One region of the Arthrobacter sp. TMN-49 genome, then DNA from elsewhere that is predicted to be linked to it. Evidence: predicted binding sites of a transcription regulator. Region 1 holds the regulator's gene; each other region holds the start of a gene.
The links. The regulator LexA, encoded in region 1, represses DNA repair genes until DNA is damaged. The targets are predictions, from matches to a motif close to TCGAACANNTGTTCGA.

Region 1 (3,277 bases):
TGTAGCCGGTTCCTGTGCCGCTGGCCAGCAGGGGGTACATCGAGTATGTGGGCGGGAACCCCATGGCGGTGCGTCCTGGCCCACCAAATGCCTGAAGGATTTGTTGCAGTACTTCATTGGAGCCGTTTGCGGCCCACACGTTGTCATCGCTGAGGCCGTGGCCGAGGTAGGTTGCCAGCTCCTGGCGGAGAGTGCTGAATTCCCTGTCGGGGTACCTGTTGAGGCCTTCCAGTTCCGCAGCGACGGCTTTCAGGATGGCTTCCTTGGCGTCGGCGGGGACACCGAAGGTATTCTCATTGACATTCAGCAGCACCGGGACGTCAAGTTGGGGTGCACCGTAGGGGTGCAGTCCGCGCAGATCGTCGCGGAGTGGCAATTGGCCTAGGCGTTCAAACTGATCCATGGTTCCAGCTTAATTGCCGGGGGCGGCAAACACCGAAACCGTGACAGTATGCGGACACTTTGCCCCGGCCACCCGTTCGTGGGTTTGCCGGCTGCCGGTGTTCTACTGCGGGATGGGCACGAAGATCCGCTGCCCTGCTTGCAGTACGCCTGTGCTGAGTTCGTTCAGGGCAACGATCTCCCGTACCACTTCGCGGACGTCCCGATTCGGATTGGAGGCGCCGGCGATGCTCCATAAACTGTCGCCCTGGAGGACAGTCACCGAATGCGCGTAACTGTCCATATCGATGGCCGGATGCTCAGCGCTGGCGTTGGCAGGGCTTGCCAGGGAGCCAAAGACAATTGCCAAGGCGATGAACACCAGCAGTGAGGAGGCAACGATGGCCGGCACACCAAAGAGAACAAGCCTGCCCCTGCGCGTCAGCGCCAGCTTTGCCGCGGGGGCAGCTCGCCAATGATGCTGGGCGGAGCCGGCCGGGCCGGCGCCGAACAGGGCCTTGGGTGTACTACTAAGAGGTCCTGCAGAGATAACCATTGCATTCATGACTTCTCGTCCTTTCACAGTGGATCTAGATCCCTGGCCACACATGCCGACTGGATCGAAATTCCATACTTCGTATCCTCGATAGAACGTATGTTCTAATTTGCTACTAGTACAGTTTTAGCATCTATTGACGACACTTGCCAAGGGTTGATAGAACAAATGTTTGAAATTGGCCGTATTGTGGCTTAAACTTGAATCACAAGGATTGGCCGCTAGATGCAGTCCACCAGCAGGCACTGACATTGTTCAGGGCAGCCACGAAAGGACCCGGAACCATGGCGCTTCACGAACCTCCGCACCGCATCCCCCAAGCACCCAGCCGCGCTGGCATGAAGGGGCTCACTGTTCGGCAGAAAAAGATCCTTGAGTGCATCCAGCGCTCCATTGCCGACAAGGGCTACCCGCCCTCCATGCGTGAAATCGGCGACGCCGTCGGGCTGGCCAGCCTGTCCAGCGTCACGCACCAACTGACCCAGCTTGAGCGCCACGGCTACTTGCGGCGCGACCCCAAGCGCCCCCGCGCCATGGAAGTTCTTATCCCACTGGTTTTGGACAACGGCGAGGTGGAGATTGAAGGGGTCAGCGCACCATCACAGCTACGCAGCTCCAACGGGCTCAACTTCGCCGAACTCAGCAGCTCCTCTGACACTGCCTTTGTTCCGTTGGTGGGCCGTATTGCGGCCGGCGGTCCCATCCTGGCCGACCAGTCGGTCGATGACATCATGCCGTTGCCACGCCAAATTGTGGGCAGCGGGGAGCTGTTCATGCTCAAGGTTCAAGGTGATTCCATGATCGACGCGGCCATCTGCGACGGTGACTGGGTGGTGGTGCGCCAACAGCCAACAGCCAACAATGGCGACATTGTGGCTGCCCTGCTCGACGACGAGGCCACTGTTAAAACGTTCCGTCAGCGTGACGGGCACACCTGGTTACTGCCCCAGAACACCCGCTATGAACCCATTCTGGGGGACCACGCAACCATCATGGGCAAAGTGGTGTCGGTGCTCCGAAGCCTCTAGTCGCGCCAAATAACACGCATACGGATTCATGGTTCCTAAGGCCCAGGAACGGGCATTTTCCGGCTACTATCCGACACGTCGGCCGCGGGCGGCCTTTGGTGTCTCCTTTACGTAGCCTACAAAAATACCCGTTCCTGGGCCATAGCGTTATTTCCCGGAGAGCCGCTTCAGGGCCGCCAAGGCCACGGCGCGGTCCTTGGTGGCCCAGAACGGCGGCAGTGCCGCGCGCAAGAATCCGCCGTAACTGGCGTTGGCCAGGCGGGAATCAAGAACAGCCACCACTCCCCTGTCGGCGCTTGAGCGAATCAGGCGCCCCACGCCTTGGGCCAGCCGCACGGCTGCATGGGTTGCGGAGATGGCTATGAAGCCGTCGCCGCCGCTTTGTGCCACGGCCCGGGCCCTCGCTGTCACCAGCGGGTCATCGGGTCGCGGGAACGGAATCCTGTCAATGACCACCAGCCGGCAGGACGTTCCTTGAACGTCAACGCCTTGCCACAGTGACATGGTGCCGAACAGGCAGGTGTCCGGTTCGTCGGCGAATTCCTTGATGAGCCCAGCCATGGAGGAATCGCCCTGGCACAGAATCTTGACCGAGAGTTTCTTGCGCAATTTTTCAGCCGCGTCCTCTGCCGCTCGGCGCGAAGAGAACAACGCCAGGGTACCGCCACCGGCGGCAGTGATCAGCGCAGCCAGTTCATCAAGCTGCTCGGCCGACATGCCAAAGCCTGGTTTTTGCAGGTGCGCAGCCACGTACAGCATGCCTTGCTTGGGGTAGTCGAAGGGAGAGCCGACGTCGGCCCCCGTCCAGGCGGGTGCCTCGGGACCCAGCAGGCCCAGCCCGCCGGCCGTGGCCTGGAAGGATTCGCCAATGGCCAACGTTGCCGAAGTCAGCACCACTGTCCGGTCCGCGAACAAGCCCTCACGAAGTTTCATGGCCACACTCAAGGGGGCAATGTTAATGACCGCCGGTTCGCCGTCGTCAGCCTTCTGATAACCCTTGCCGGGGGTGAAACTGCCTGGCCGTGAAGCCCACACCACCTCACGCGCATCAGCGGCAGTGAGCAGCCGCTCGCACAGATCAAAGATCAAGTTCAGCCGGGCCCGGGCAATGGACCTGCCGCCGTCCACTGCGGCGTTGCCCTCCGGTTTGGAATCTGAGAGTGCCGCCCGCACGGCGTCGCGCACTTGTGCAACGGCCTGGCTTTGAACGTCGTTCAGGCCGTTGGGCAGCAAACCCTCCGCCGTCCCGGCAAAAGCCAGATCCAGTGCCGTAGCACTGGCGTGAATGGCCTCAACCGAAACAGCTGTGTGC
Region 2 (3,277 bases), on a different contig from region 1:
CCCGCCGTGGAGCACGTAGGCGATGGAGCCCGGTGTGTGGCCGCGCAAATGCACTGTGGTCAGCTCTATGCCATCAACTGCCATCGTGTCGCCGTCGCCCAACGCGCGGTCAGTGTCGACGCCGCATTCGGCGGCAATCCCGGCGACGTCGTCGGCCCCGGCAGCCGTCGCTGCACCGGTCTGGGCCACCAATGCTGCCAAGGCGCGCACGTGGTCCCAGTGCTGGTGGGTGGTGGCAATCATGGCCACGAAGGTGGGGGCACTTGAATCCGCTGCGCCGTCGTCCAGGAGTGCGTTGATGGCCGGCAGATCATCCGCGGCATCTATCAAAATCTGGGCGCCGGTGGCTTTGGCAGTGATTAGATAAACATTGTTCGCCATGGCGGAGACGACCGCGCAGCGCACTGTGTGCTGTGGCAGGTCATGGATCAGGGTGGAATCAAGAGTCATGAATCCACCCTAGCCTCTGGCGATGGACAGGGTTCGACTCGCCTTCGCTGCCCGCTATAGCCTTGGGTGAATCTCTCCGCCAGCAAAAGAAAGCCATTGAATGATCACCCGTGCAGACGTTGACCAGGCAGCTCTCCGGATTGACGGACTGGTGCGCCAGACACCTGTCATGAAGCTAGATGCTGGCCACTCCCCCGGTGACGTCTGGCTCAAATGCGAGTTTCTGCAACACACAGGCACGTTCAAGGCTCGTGGCGCCTTCAACCGGGTGCTTGGCTGCCAGGAGCGCGGGGAACTGAACCCCGAGGTGGGCATCGTGGTGGCTTCCGGTGGCAATGCCGGGCTGGCGAACGCCTATGCGGCGTCCGCGGTGGGCGTCCCCGCGACTGTTTATGTGCCGCGCAGCGCGCCCGCTGTGAAGGTCGCCAAACTGCGCAAGGCTGGCGCCACTGTGGTGTTAGAAGGTGCGGAATACGCTGAAGCTTATGAGGCTGCCGTGGCTTTTGCTGCCGAGACTGGTGCGGTCTACTGCCACGCTTACGATCAACCGGAAATTGCGGCGGGGGCCGGGACCATCGGCCTAGAGCTGCTGGATCAGCTGGGCGGCATTGACACGGTGATTGTGGCCGTGGGTGGCGGCGGGCTTATGGCCGGCATTGCTGCAGCGTTGGAGGGACACGCAACAATTGTTGCGGTGGAGCCGGAAAATGCGCCAAGTTTGCACGCGGCCCTGGCTGCTGGCCAGCCTGTGGATGTTGCTGTGTCAGGTATTGCCGCAGATTCGCTGGGCGCCCGCCGGATTGGGGCCATCGGATTTGACGTTGCCGTCCGGACGGGAGTGCAAAGCGTGCTTGTCAGTGATGAGAGCATCAGTGCGGCAAGAATATTCTTGTGGGAGAACTACCGGATTGCGTTGGAGAATGGCGCCGCCGCGGCCTATGCAGCCCTGGCGTCGGGAGCGTATGTGCCGGCGCACAATGAACGTGTGGCGCTCATTCTGTGCGGTGCAAACACCGATCCGTCAGGGTTGTAGGACGCGGCGGCTGGGAATCTTCAGCGGAGTCTCTTGCTTGGAACGCCGAATCAGTACAAAGATTCTAGAATATATATTCTAAAATGTCTTCCATTTATGCCATGCGGCGTCTAGAATTGGCGTATGGGCACAGTTAATTGGCCCGGCAAGAAAAGGGTTTCCACCCCTTCCGGACAGCTATTTCTGGATCAGGCCCCCGACCACTGGTCGGAGGCCAACGACGGCGGACGTGCCGCTTCCACCGATTTTCCCTCCGCTTCGGATTGCCCTCCTTCATCCTCTGATACTTGCGCGGTCACCGTTGCCGGCGGTTCCAGCAGCTCCGATGATTTCCTTGTGGATACTGAATTGGCCGAACTGATGGCCAGTGATCCTTTCGCCGATGACCCCCGTATGAAAAATGTGACCTGGGTAGGCCCATCCCGGACGATCTCTGTGGATGAATGGGCCACGCTGGCAGGCACCGGATCCGCCGCAGGCGGCCCAGGAGCTTCCGCAAGTGGGCTGCTTTCCTTGGATGGCATCCGAACCGATTCCATGGTGAAAGTGATCAGGGCCTCGGTTCCTGACCATCCAAAGGCGCCAAGAAAGAACAATCCTGAAGGTGTGGCATGGACACCGGCCGCTGGCGCAGAGGCGTTGGCGCGGCTGGAGCTGGACACGTTGACCGACAACGACTTGCTGGACTACATACACGCGGCGAACCGATTGGCGGCGTTTGCCCAGGCCATGGAGATGGCGGCGCTGACCGAGTTCGCTACCCGCCGACCGCCCATGAACGAGGAAACACCCAGAGACCAGCACCCTGAAGTTTCCCTGTGGGCCGCAGGGGAACTCATGGCCGTGTACGCGATCAGTGCGGGCACTGCCCAGCATCGCCTAGAAGACGCCGCAACGTTGGCAGCGTTGCCATCCACCGGGGCACTGTTCAGGGAGGGGCTTTTGGACGAGACCCGGATCCGCGCCATCCGTCGCGGCCTGGAAAACGTACCCGAATCCCTCTTCCCGGTGCTGGAGCCACTGTTCCTGCCCGGGGCATCCCGAATGAATCCGGCCGGGCTGACCCGCAAGATCCGGAGATTGGCAGAAAAGCACAACCCCGAATCGCTCACCGAACGTTTTCACAGGGCCCGCGTGCAAAGAAGGGTCTGGTTCACGCCACTGCCCGATGGCATGGCAAAACTGGGCGTCATCCTGCCCGCCACACCCGCCCTGGCCTTGTTCCAAACCTTGGAAACATGGGCTTTGCAAGCCCAGCGTGACGGCGCGCCATCTACCGCACTGACCCCCACCGGGCGGCCCTCCCGCAGCCTGGACAACTACCTGGCCGACTGCTTCCTGGACCTGATTCACCAAGCCTTTTTACACCCCGCCACCACCTGCGCCAACTGTTCCTGCGACAGCCGCATCAGCACCAACCAATCCAGCAACGGCTACTCCAGTCACAACCCGGAACAGGCCCCCAGAGAATCGAATGGCGCGGTTGACGATTCCTGGTTCCAGTCCCGCATCCCGGCGAAGGTCAGTGTGAGCATCCCGTTTCTGACCTTGCTGAACGACTCCGATAAGCCGGGCATGCTCGAGGGCTACGGTCCCATCCCGCCCGAGCAAGCCCGGGAATTAGCTGCCGGAGCAACCTCGTGGCACCGGATTCTTACCGACCCAGAGAAAGGCACCATACTGAGCATCGGCCGCCAATCTTATAAGCCCCCGGCGGATATGGTCCGGCTTGTCAGGCTCAAGGACCCAGTATGCACCGGTATAGGCTGCGACGCGCCCTCACGATCCTGCGAG
Region 3 (3,277 bases), on a different contig from region 1:
ACAGTGCCGCCGGGACGACCATGGCTGTCGCCAGTCCCTGGGCGATCCGGGCCATGATCAAAAGTACCGGTTCCTGGGCTAGGCCGCCGGCGAGGGAGGAGACACCGAGCAGTGCCATGCCCAGCAGGAAGAGCCGCCGGCGACCAAAAAGGTCTGCGATGCGTCCGAAAAAGAGGGTGAATCCGGCCGCGCACAGGGCAAAGGACGTCGCGATCCATTGCAGATGGCTGATGCTAAATCCGACGTCGGCGCCGATGGTGGGCAGGGCGACGTTCAGGATCGAGAAGTCCACGGCCAGGGTGAAGCTGGCCGTGAGTAGGACCAGAAGTACAAGGCGCTGCCGTCCCGTCAGGCCGGTCTGAGCTGGTGATGGATCTGGGTGGAGGTTGTGGTCAGCAGTCTGAGCAGCGGTGGACATGCCCATCCCTTCAGTAAGAGAGCAACAATGAATGTGTCCGGGAACCCGGCACGTAACAACACTGTGGCCATGTGCGGGCATGAACCAGACCCGCTTCATCGCACCCCCACGCCGCCTAGCACTGTCAGGGACAGGCAGCCCCGCCCCGGACAAAGGACAATGGGGATATGGAAGAAACCAACGCTCCAGAGACACTCGGCGAGTTTCTTCGCGCCCGGCGGTCACAACTCACCCCTGAAAACGCCGGCGTCGTCTCCTACGGTGCCCGCCGGGTTCCGGGTCTGCGGCGTGAGGAACTGGCCCAGCTGGCAGGTGTTTCAGCCACCTACTACACGCGATTGGAGCAGGGTCAATCAACGAACGCGTCTGAATCGGTGATCGATTCAATTGCCCAGGCCCTTAGCCTCAACGATGATGAACGAGCCCATCTGCACGCACTAGCTCGGCCCGCGAAGAGTAGGCGCCGCGCCCCCAGCAAACCCGACCAGGCTACGCCGGGGACCATCCGGCTGCTGAATGCCATGAGCAATGTTCCGGCCGTGATCATGGGGCGTAGGAATGAGGTTTTGGCGTGGAACCGCCTCGGGCATGCGCTGCTGGCCGGGCACACCAACTTTTCTGCACCCACCCGGGCCGTCGACCGCCCTAATTTGACCCGCATGCTGTTCCTAGACCCCCACACGAAAGATCTGTACCGGAATTGGCGTGAGGAGGCGTCCTTGGCCGTGGCATCGTTGCGGTTCACCGCCGCCCAACACCAGGACGACGGCGAGCTGACGCAACTCATCGGGGAACTCACCCTCAAGAGTCCCGACTTCGCTGCCCTGTGGGCCAAGCACCCCGTGCAACGGTGCATTAGCGGCGTTAAACGCTTCAGTCACCCCGAGGTGGGTGACTTCGAGCTGAGTTTCGAGGTACTCCATCTTCCGGGGGTGAACGGGCAACGGATGATCACGCACATGGCCGAACCAGATACGGCCAATGCCGCCGCACTGGAGCTACTCACCGCCACCACTTCCATGACCACAACTCTCGTTCAATGGCCGATCAGCGAGAACCACATCATCTGAAAGCGCCGCGCGACGCCGCCTCCGTCACCCGCGTAGGCCAACAGATAGTACCCCCGAGCAATCGGGATGGCGTGAAGACGAGGCGCCTTGCGCGCCACCGGACAGCGTCTGTCCCGAACCTTGACCAACACGGGGACCAGAAATCTTATGACTGGCCGTCCGGACTGCAGTTGGAGGCCTCTGGACTGGCCATCGCCAGCAGGCAAGCGAGGCGAGCACCCTGCAATAGCTGGCACTGCCCGCCCGTTGCCTGCCCACGGTGGTGCGGCTTCGGGAGTCCGGCATTTCATGCGGTTTGCGTCAATCACAAGCTCAACCGGCCAATCGATACCGTTAGTGCATGAATATGCCTCAGACGATCCGTAAAGGAATGACGAAGAGGTTGCATCAGCGGTTCCATGAACCATGGAACAAGACGATTAGGACCTGGCCCGGCAGTTGCCTGTGCTGCGCAACCAGCCACGCAGCCTGATACGGTGGTACGCTTAAAACTCGAATCTTTGTACTAGGCGGTGATGGCGTGTTTGGTATGGATCTAGGTTCCTCCAAAGCACCCAACACCGATCCGACGGGGTTCGCCTCACCTGCCCGTGACTACTTCCACGGCGGGATCGATCTCAACAGACACTTGATCAGGGATAGAACCTGCACCTTCATCATGCGCGTTTCCGGCGACTCCATGGTGGGTGCCGGCATTGCCGACGGTGACGAAATCATTGTGGACAGGTCGCTCACCCCGCGTGACGGTTCGGTGGTGGTTGCGGTGGTGGACGGCGAGCTGTTGATCCGCCGGCTCTCCATGCACGACGGCGTGACCTCCCTGGTGGCGCAGCCCGCCGACGCGCAGTCCCCGGCAGCTGGTGCGCCCACAGCATTGGTGGGGGAGCTGACTGTCTGGGGTGTCGTCACCCGGTGCCTGCACCATGTCTAGGTGCTCCGTGACTAACAACCGCATCGCCCTGGTGGACGTCAACAACTTTTATGTCTCCTGTGAACGGGTCTTCGACCCGAGGCTGGAAGGCCGCCCCGTCGTCGTCCTTTCCAACAATGACGGCTGCGTGGTGGCGCGTTCTGCGGAAGCCAAGGCGTTGGGGATTGCCACCGGCGTCCCGTGGTTCCAGCTGCAAGCCCAGGCCAAGGCGTGGGGCCTCGTGGCGCGCTCGAGCAACTATGAACTGTATGGGGATTTGAGTGCCCGGGTCATGGAAATTGTGGGCCGCTTTGGCACCTGGCAGGAGGTGTACTCCATCGATGAATCGTTCATTGGCCTGGTCGGCGATTCGGGCCAGCTACACGCCACGGGCAATGAGATCCGGGCGGCAGTCATGCGCCACGTGGGTGTTCCAGTCTGTGTTGGTGTGGCCGCCACCAAAACGTTGGCGAAGTTTGCCAACAGGATCGCCAAGCAAAACCAGGCACTGGCCGGTGTTTGCGCCCTGGACACAATGCCGGAAGGACACGTTGCCGGCATCCAGGCCCGGGTGCCGGCCTCGGGGCTGTGGGGTGTTGGCGGTAAGACGGCCAGTCGCCTGAAAATGATGGGGATTGAGAGCATCGCCGACCTCAAGACAGCTGACCCGGCACTGATCCGCAAGAAGTTTTCCGTGGTCTTGCAGCGCACCGTCATGGAACTGAACGGCACCGAATGCATTCCCCACACCGAGGAACGTGTGGACAAGCAGCAAATCATGTTTTCCCGCAGCTTCTCCACCCCCGTCACCACTGTTGCGGGCATGGAGGAGGTCATGGCCGTCTATGCCCAACGCGGTGCTGCCCGCCTGAACCAGGA

Region 2: the regulator LexA is predicted to act here: its motif matches at 1,549-1,564, upstream of ACX80E_RS05540 (HNH endonuclease signature motif containing protein).
Region 3: the regulator LexA is predicted to act here: its motif matches at 1,981-1,996, upstream of ACX80E_RS11510 (LexA family protein).

What each region holds. Positions count from the first base shown of each region.
Region 1 covers NZ_JBTNDH010000021.1:11,025-14,301, reverse strand. The annotation lists gene ACX80E_RS11085 (histidinol-phosphate transaminase) at 1-403, opposite strand, end outside; gene ACX80E_RS11080 (LysM peptidoglycan-binding domain-containing protein) at 506-946, opposite strand; gene lexA (transcriptional repressor LexA) at 1,222-1,965, shown strand; gene ACX80E_RS11070 (ATP-dependent DNA helicase) at 2,113-3,277, opposite strand, start outside.
Region 2 covers NZ_JBTNDH010000008.1:85,816-89,092, forward strand. The annotation lists gene ACX80E_RS05530 (MBL fold metallo-hydrolase) at 1-450, opposite strand, end outside; gene ACX80E_RS05535 (threonine/serine dehydratase) at 551-1,483, shown strand; gene ACX80E_RS05540 (HNH endonuclease signature motif containing protein) at 1,607-3,277, shown strand, end outside.
Region 3 covers NZ_JBTNDH010000022.1:38,915-42,191, reverse strand. The annotation lists gene ACX80E_RS11520 (MFS transporter) at 1-418, opposite strand, end outside; gene ACX80E_RS11515 (helix-turn-helix transcriptional regulator) at 586-1,488, shown strand; gene ACX80E_RS11510 (LexA family protein) at 2,018-2,419, shown strand; gene ACX80E_RS11505 (Y-family DNA polymerase) at 2,427-3,277, shown strand, end outside.